DNA from 4 places in the Paenibacillus sp. NN59 genome. Region 1 is predicted to be linked to each of the others. Evidence: riboswitches for the same ligand, from Rfam matches in the RefSeq annotation. Region 1 holds a riboswitch; each other region holds the start of a gene.

What was found. Region 1 has a riboswitch for thiamine pyrophosphate ahead of thiM (hydroxyethylthiazole kinase). Riboswitches for the same ligand answer to the same signal wherever they lie in the genome.
Region 2: linked by a shared signal. The riboswitch ahead of thiC (phosphomethylpyrimidine synthase ThiC) and the one ahead of thiM (hydroxyethylthiazole kinase) in region 1 are both predicted to bind thiamine pyrophosphate.
Region 3: linked by a shared signal. The riboswitch ahead of ACT89M_RS16580 (thiamine phosphate synthase) and the one ahead of thiM (hydroxyethylthiazole kinase) in region 1 are both predicted to bind thiamine pyrophosphate.
Region 4: linked by a shared signal. The riboswitch ahead of ACT89M_RS02380 (ABC transporter substrate-binding protein) and the one ahead of thiM (hydroxyethylthiazole kinase) in region 1 are both predicted to bind thiamine pyrophosphate.

Annotation. Positions count from the first base shown of each region.
Region 1 covers NZ_CP199678.1:1,014,595-1,016,798, forward strand. The annotation lists gene thiD (bifunctional hydroxymethylpyrimidine kinase/phosphomethylpyrimidine kinase) at 1-141, opposite strand, end outside; gene thiM (hydroxyethylthiazole kinase) at 141-950, opposite strand; TPP riboswitch at 1,107-1,209, opposite strand; gene ACT89M_RS04485 (radical SAM/SPASM domain-containing protein) at 1,439-2,204, shown strand, end outside.
Region 2 covers NZ_CP199678.1:732,896-735,099, reverse strand. The annotation lists gene thiC (phosphomethylpyrimidine synthase ThiC) at 1-814, opposite strand, end outside; TPP riboswitch at 1,211-1,324, opposite strand; gene ACT89M_RS03370 (IclR family transcriptional regulator) at 1,486-2,204, opposite strand, start outside.
Region 3 covers NZ_CP199678.1:3,773,653-3,775,856, reverse strand. The annotation lists gene ACT89M_RS16585 (ABC-F family ATP-binding cassette domain-containing protein) at 1-958, shown strand, start outside; TPP riboswitch at 998-1,107, shown strand; gene ACT89M_RS16580 (thiamine phosphate synthase) at 1,368-2,087, shown strand; gene thiO (glycine oxidase ThiO) at 2,165-2,204, shown strand, end outside.
Region 4 covers NZ_CP199678.1:515,146-517,349, forward strand. The annotation lists gene ACT89M_RS02380 (ABC transporter substrate-binding protein) at 139-1,179, opposite strand; TPP riboswitch at 1,396-1,508, opposite strand; gene ACT89M_RS02385 (DUF2798 domain-containing protein) at 1,650-2,144, shown strand; gene ACT89M_RS02390 (hypothetical protein) at 2,199-2,204, opposite strand, start outside.

The DNA of each region.
Region 1 (2,204 bases):
TGTAGTGTTCTGAGCGGCGATTGCAGTAATGACCGTCATGCCGTATACACCAAGTTCTTGAAAGGTTTTGAGATCTGCCTGAATTCCTGCACCGCCGCCGTTATCAGACCCGGCAATCGTTAACGCTTGAGCAATATTCATCACACACCTCCACGAATCTGACGGATTTGTGCATGCTCGGAGAACAGCGAAGGTGTAATCTGCGCCAGTTGATTTAACAATTCAATCTGGAAGCTGCCTGGCCCCTGATGAGCCGTTCGTGCTGCAGCCTGTTCAGCGGCTACACCGTAGGTTGAGACAGCTTCCACCACACTGTTCAGCATGTCGCGCCCCGGCTCGGCAATCGCTGCAAAAGCACCAATGACTGAGCTTAGCAGACAGCCTGCCCCGGTAACTTGGGTGAGCAATGCATGTCCGTTGCTTGTGAGGAAAGTATGATATCCGTCTGTAATAATGTCGTACTGGCCCGTAATAACGACAATACAGTCAAGTTGTTGCGCGGCCTTCTCCGCAATGCTAATCCGATCACCCTCGCCAACCCCAGCGTCCACACCTTTGATATTCCATGGCACACCAATGACATGGGCCACTTCGGCGACATTGCCTCTTAATACGGTAAGACGAAGCTCACGAACCAGCATTTGTACCGTATCGGTGCGATATGTCGTGGCTCCTGCACCAACAGGATCAAGGACAACAGGCACATGATGTGCATTGGCTGATTGTCCGGCTAGACGTATCGCTTGAACGACCTTTTCATCCAATGTGCCGATGTTCAGAACCACCGCGCCAGCCATTCGAGCGACGTCAGCGACTTCTTCATGAGCATAGGCCATAAACGGAGAGGCTCCGAGGGCAAGCAGACCATTTGCGGTAAAAGGGGCAACCACAAGGTTGGTAATATTATGAACCAAAGGATTGAGTGAACGTACACGTTCAAGATAAGACATCCAAATGACCTCCTTATTTTCAAATGATGGATATGGTTATGAGCGAGACGACTTGCTGAAATACAAAAAAGCCCCGTCCATTTCCGGAGAAATGAACGGAGCTATACGTTTGAACTGAAGTTGATCCCCATCTAGGATAGAGATCCCCTACTGCCAATAAAAGCCGCTCCACTTCCCTCCGCTGGTATAATCCAGATCAGGTTCAAAGGGTCCGAATCGTCGTATTCGTCTCAGCCGCAAGGCTCCCCCAGTGCAAATGTACAAGATATGCAGTTATGTACTCAGCATATATCCATCTTGACTTAATGTAAATAGGGCGAGGATTTAAGCCTTGAAATGGGGATGAAAAATACACTGGACTTTGTTACTGATCCGCTATTCTGATTTACCTTAGCTCGTGAACCCGATATAATGGGGATTGGCTCATATGGCCGTACTACGAATGAGGGCAGGACCGTTGTTCCTCCCGGCAGAATGGGGACCCTGAGTTGAAAACGTTCAAGAAAGTATATATTGAAATTACGAGCATCTGTAATCTGGCATGCAGCTTTTGTCCACAAACGAAGCGAGCCAAAGGATTCATCGACCCTGAAGTCTTTAATAATATATTGGATCAGATCAAACCACACACAAAACATATTTACCTGCACGTCAAAGGGGAACCGCTGCTTCATCCCAAAATTGACCTGTTGCTGGATATGGCTCATGCCAAGGGATTTAAAGTGAACATTACGACCAACGGTACGCTACTGCCAAAGACACAGCATAAATTATTGGGCAAACCTGCACTGAGACAGATGAATTTCTCGCTGCACAGCTTTGACGGTCATGAAGGTTCTACGGATCGTGACGGATACTTGCATAACATCTTGTCTTTTGTTCGTGAAGCGGTGAAACATAACGTCATTGTCTCGTTCCGACTATGGAATCTGACTCAGGATAACTTCACCAATGCTCAGATGAATCGCAATCGGGAGACGCTTGAGGTGCTGGAAAAGGAATTCAATCTGGACTTCCGTATTGAAGAAAAGGTGGTTGCGGGTAGTGGCGTGAAAATTGCACCCAACGTATACCTGAATCAGGACCATGAATTCCAATGGCCAAGCCTCGATGCACCTGAAGATGACGGCAAAGGTTTTTGTCATGCATTACGCAGTCAGGCAGCTGTGCTGGTTGATGGAACCGTGGTTCCATGCTGTTTGGACGGAGAAGGTGTCATCAACCTTGGAAACATCCATGAAAAGTCTTTTTCCG
Region 2 (2,204 bases), 280 kb from region 1:
CAATCGGCACTGGGGAGTTACGGATGATCCATTCCCGTGTGGTATGAATGTCTTTGCCTGTGGAGAGATCCATTACCGTATCCGATCCCCAGCGAACAGCCCAGGTCATCTTCTCCACCTCCTCCTCGATAGAGGAAGATACAGCGGAATTACCTATGTTGGCGTTGATCTTCACGTGAAAATGACGCCCAATCAGCATCGGCTCACTCTCCGGGTGATTGATGTTGGATGGAAGAATAGCCCGGCCGCTCGCCAGCTCCTGCCGCACGAATTCAGGCTCTACGCCTTCACGAATAGCGGCGTACTCCATCTCGGGCGTAATCAAGCCCTGCCTTGCATAATGCATCTGTGTGACAGAGCGTCCAGCCTGAGCACGTAGCGGTTGACCGCGGAATCCCGGGTACTCCTCTGCCCCGGCTCTCCGTCCTCCCGCCTTCAATCCGTTATCCTCCGGCTTCACTGCGCGGCCCTCATATGCTTCAACGTCACCGCGCTCCATAATCCAGTGATTTCGGAGCGCAGGTAATCCCTTCCGAATATCCATCTGGAATTCGGGATCGGTCATCGGGCCGCTCGTATCGTAGACACGCAGCGGCTCATTATGCTCCACTCCTTGGGGAGTATTCGTATCATGAAGGGCAATTTCACGCTCCGGTACAGCAATGTCCGGTCGTGAGCCCTGAATGTAGACTTTGCGGCTGCCCGGGAAGGGTTGTACCCCTCCAGCCGCTCCGGTTTTCTTTTCCACCGGATGACCATCGCGCCCTGTTTCCTCTATTCCCGTCTGTTGCCCCGTTTGGTTACCTGTATTCATGTCTCCTGTTTCCTCCTCTGTGATCTTCATTTGCCCATATCGTCCACCAATGTGACAGCTTTGACTTACCACACCTGTCTGGAAAAAGCAGAGCACAGAAGCACAGCAGGATTGACCCTGCATAAGCAGCTAGAATGATCCAAAAGACAACTTTTATGCACAATCAGCATGAGCACGAAACACGAGATCACTTCTCTTAGAAGTCTAGGCATATATGCCGCAATTATTGTGCTGTCACTTCCAAGGTGAAACACAACAACTGAATCTCTGCTTGCCGCTGTAAATAAAAAAAGCCGGTTCCGAAGGAACCGACTAATGTCCATCACCATACACGCAACAAGGGCCACCTGCTGCAATACAGCATGGATCCCGGGTTAACGTCTGTGGTGTCTGTGGTCATATGGCCGATTACTTCCCTACGCTGGTATGATCCAGATCAGGTGCAAAGGGTCCGGGATCTCATGCGATCCCGTCTCAGTCCGGACAATTCGGACTCCCCCAGTAACGTAAACGTATTGCGACAATCAAGCCGCTGTTCAACTTAAAATATGACATTCAACCGACCCCGCTGGGTCGTCCATTACAGAGTAGCGTAATCTGGGCTTAAATTCAACCTTAATATTCCAGAGAGGAAATTCCCTTCGAGCAAAACTTCATGCAAGAGCCTTCCCCTATGGCAACATAAGTCCCATTTGTACAGCTGCTTCTTTCAACACAGGCGCGTACTCATGTAATGTCTCTTGCGAGAGCCTGCTAACAGGTCCAGACACGGAAAGCGCTGCTGCAATGTTGCCTCTGCGATCCATAATTGGCACAGACACAGCGGCAGCTCCCGGCTCGCGTTCCTCATAGCTGGTTGCGTAGCCACTCACTCGAATGTCTTCCATCTGTGCCAGATAGACGGCCGGATCGATAAATACTGGCCATTCCGGGCCGTTCATCAGTTCCTCCCGATCCTCATCAGCGGCAAAAGCCATTAATACTTTGCTGGAGGCTCCTACGGAAAGCGGCAGTCTGACCCCTACAGGTGCAACCCGCCGAATCGCCTGATCACTCTGCACAGCCTGAATCCGAATCCGTTCACCGCCATCACGAAGGTAGAGACTTACGGTTTCGCCCAAGCGATCACGCAGCCTCTCCATTGCAGGTAACAGCAAAATTGCAGGATCGTCACTACGTGACATATGCGCTGACAGCTCCCAGATTCGAATACCTAGCCGATACTTCTCGGTTGCCGCATCACGTATTACGAACCCCCGATCCTCCAGTGTAGCCATCAATCGATGTACCGTGCTTTTGTGTAAACCGATCTGACTAGCAATTTCAGTGAGTCCAAGATCACTGCGCGTGGTAAAACATAATAATATATCCAGCGCCCGTTCTACAGCCC
Region 3 (2,204 bases), 2.8 Mb from region 1:
GTGGCTAACTAGATATTTGAAAGACTACCCATATGCTTTTCTATTGATTTCCCATGATACAGAGTTCATGAATGAAGTGGTTAATGTCATTTATCATCTGGAATTTGCTAAATTGACGCGTTATGCGGCCAACTATGAGAAATTTCTTGAAATGGCAGATATGCAGAAAGCACAGCATATTGATGCCTATGAGAAGCAACAGGAATACATCAAAAAGCAGGAAGATTTCATTCAACGCAACAAAGCTCGAGCTTCGACCTCTGGTCGAGCGAAAAGCCGGGAAAAACAACTTGGAAAGGTCGAGCGAATTGATCGACCAGACGAAGCAGCAAAACCAGCATTTAAGTTCAAGGATGCCCGCGCAAGCAGCAAAACCGTTTTTGAAGGTATTGATTTTGAGATCGGTTATACGTATCCATTACTACCTAAGATGACCATGACGATTGAACGTGGTGAAAAGATCGCGATTGTGGGGTGCAACGGGGTAGGTAAATCAACACTGCTTAAAACGATCTTGGGTAAAATAGCGCCAATTAGCGGAAAAACGTTTCTTGGAGATTATTTGGAGACGGCATACTTTGAACAGGAAGTACGAGCCGGGAATATTACACCGATCGATGATGTATGGAACGAGTTTTCACATCTAACGCAGAACGAGGTGCGAGGACATCTTGCACGTTGCGGGCTCAAAAATGAGCATATTACGCGTCCGCTTAACATGCTGAGCGGGGGAGAGCAAGCCAAAGTCCGTTTGTGCAAACTGTTGATGCGGGAGAGCAACTGGGTCTTGTTTGATGAGCCGACGAACCATCTGGATGTAACGGCGAAGGCTGAGCTACAGCGGGCACTGAAGGAATATAAAGGAACCGTTTTGCTTGTATCGCACGAACCGGATTTTTATGAAGGCTGGGTCACCAAAACGTGGGATGTAGAAGAGTGGTCCGAAAAAGCACGATGACAAAAAAAACCGGTTGTGGTAATATAGGCTACAACTTCATATGAACACTAGGGGGGCCGCACGATGCGGCTGAGATGGAAGAATGCGATTCCGGACCCTTTGCACCTGATCTGGATCATACCAGCGTAGGGAAGTGGCGCGTTTCAGCGAAAGCGATAGTAAATGATTCTAACGTAAGAACAGGATCTTATTACATCGTGATGCCAAGCGGTTCAATATCAAAATAAACAGTTATAGATTTGACTATCAAACTGTTTAACAGGTATTTGTCAGACGCTTGTGATTGAACTGAACCTTTGTTTATACGCAGCCACTCCCCTACGGGAGTGGCTTTTTTGGTTTTATATTTGTCATTACTACTTCTCCAAGCCTGTAGCTGAAAGGAGCGAGAACGAGACTGCATACCTTGATGTTTGATTATGATGCTCATGAATCAGGTAAAACTTCAACAGACCAGTGGTACAAGCGGACAGATAAATCTGTACCAACCTGTGGACTAGAGAAAGACTTTTTTGAGTTACATGTGATATCTACGAATAAAGCGGAACAGTCAGTCATGTTGAAGGCAGCCAAAGATATTTGGCCTTATGTGCATTACATTCATATCCGGGAAAGGCAACTCTCGCAACAGGAATGTTTTAACTGGGCCAAATTGATGGTAGAAGCGGGTGTTCCAGCTTCCCGCATTGTAATCAACGGTGCGAACCTATATTCGTCAGGCTATTTTTATCAAGGGGTACATTGGAGCCAAGATATGCTGGAAAGGGCAAAAGTAATGGTAAAGCCGGAGAACAAGCATGATTTGAGGCTCCGGTTGGGGATATCGGTGCATTCGTTGCATGAAGCGAGAATTGCCGAAGAGTATGGCGCGGATTACCTTTTTTTCGGGCATGTGTACGCAAGTGCAAGCAAACCGGATTCTGTAGCGAGGGGATTAGATGCGTTATCGGAAGTGTGCTCCAGTGTCAAGGTGCCTGTTATTGCAATTGGGGGGATTCAGCCGGATAACATTCGGGCCGTCAGGTCTGCGGGAGCCAGGGGTGCTGCTGTGATCTCAAGTGTGTTAAAACATGCAAACCCTGCTCATGCTGTTGCGCTTCTTAAACAGGCTGTGGAAGCGGTGAAGTGAATGTTTCTCGATCAAAAAGTTGGAAATGACGCCAACCTAATAAGATCGGAATGTTGTTCAAACAAGGAGATGACAAAATGGTACAGAGAGGACCGAGTCAACCCGAGGAAGTGATCG
Region 4 (2,204 bases), 500 kb from region 1:
AAAAATTCAAGAGAAAGCGCGCTTATGAGGTGGTTTTCCTTAGAAAACCTTATAAGCGTTGACTTCTTCAATTTTTTTCTGCCCTCTTCGTTCAAAACGTGTAAATATCAAAGTTCATGGTTACAGTTAGATTTAATATTACTGTGGTAAAAATTCATTGGTGTATGCTTTCGTTACATCAATCTCTTTATCCAGCAGTTTCTTGCTGAACATCCAGTCGGTGTAGTTCTTCCATACGTCTTCCTTTTGTTCACCCCAGCGCGGGGCATCATCTTTGTATTTCGGGCTGAGCCACTTTTGGCTTGCGAGTACTAATTCTTTGTCCAGGTCGGGAACAGCTTTGATCAAAATGTTCGCTGCTTCTTCAGGGTGATCAATCGCATATTGATATCCTTCAGAAGTGGCCTTCAGGAAAGCCTTCACCAGTTCAGGGTCTTTCTGAATCGTCTGTTCATTGGTCACGAGTACAGGGGTGTAGTAATCCAGCGCTTTGGCATAATCCTTCACATATAACATGTCAATCGGTTCTCCGCGTAATTCAGCCTCAATTCCTGTCCAGGCATAGAAAATCCACGCAAAGTCGATGTCCCGTTTCACAGCTGTGAAGAAGTCGGCATCGCCCATGTTAATCTTTTTGACTTTGGATACGTCAGCACTTTCGCCCTCCATAATGGATTGCATCACCGCTTCTTCCACTGGGGAACCCCAGCCGCCGTAAGTTTTACCTTCAAAGTCTTTGGGTGATTTGATCTTACGATCCACTGGAGCGGCAAAACCGGATGTATTATGCTGAATAACTGCGGCAATCGACACAAGAGGAACGTCCTGCGTACGCGCCTGAGTTACACTTTCCTGATAACTGACGCCAAACGGTACCTCACCCGAGGCAACCATCGTATCCGCACCGCCGGCTCCTGGCTGTACAATCTCCACATTTAAACCTGCTGCTTTATAAAAACCTTGGTCCACCGCTGCATACAGACCGGTATGATTCGTATTTGGAGTCCAGTCGAGCACGACCTTTACATCTTTCAGTGCAGTACCGCTCCCCTGATTGGTTTGGTCCGAACCTGTCGCACCTTGCTGCTCTGTTGGAGCGGCTTCTTTGCCACCACATGCAGCTACGGTAACGAGTAGCACACACATGAGTAACATTCCCATCGTTTTACGCCATTTCATCGTGTTTCTCTCCTTCGGTATGTCCGGCCGGATGGCACGGGGGTACTCCTTGGCTTCATATCCAATCCCTTTGCATAAATCGACGAATTTATACTCGCGGGTTATCCGAATAACGTCATTTTTCTGTTTCTGCATGTCAAAAGAAAACAAAAAAAGCGCCCCGTAATCTGGGACGCGTGCAGGCGTGAGAGAGTGGCGTTCAGCTTATAGCTGTGCCGTTGCAATATACTCCGATTCCTACGCTGGCATGATCCAGATCAGGTCTAAGGGTTAGTATCTTGATGGGATACACTCTCAGCCGGCCAATTCCGACTCCCCTGGGAAACTATGAAGTTACGGGCATTACTAGGTGTAATTATAGGCCAGTGACAGGATTGTGTCTACATAAGTTGGACTAAAAATATTTTCACAGAATGTTCACTTATGTGAGGGTAGCCCGATTGTCTATAATGATCCAAGTTACAGAAAGGATGAGTGTATTGTCAGTACGCAAGAAACAACAAGTGATTTTTGGACTTATGATGTGTACAGGAATGGTCGTAGTGATGATGACCTTCAATCTATGGCATACGGGGATGTTAAGTCAGATGTCCGTGCTGCAGCTATTGCTCCAATTTGTGATCTGTTTTGCCATCGCCTTTTTGGTGGAGTCGTTCATCGTGGGACCGATAGCGAGAAAAATCACATTTTCCTTCTCATTTGCGAAGTCGAGTAAAATTAGAGGTGTAGTTACGATGTCCTTTTTCATGGTAATCGGCATGGTTTTGCTCATGTCTTTATATGGCATCATTACAGCCTATACTGCAGGTCAGCTAGAAGGAGATTCCGTAATCAATGCGTATCTTCATACGATTGTACGTAACTTCGGTCTGGCATTGCCTTATCAGTTGATTGTACTCGGGCCGCTAGTGCGTTATGTATTTGGCAAGTTGTTCAAGGGACCAGTAGCCGTTGTGTCGGTTTAAATCATCGTATCGTTATCCATCATAACAAAAGTATTTCCTGGGCAATCCTGTGGTTTAAGA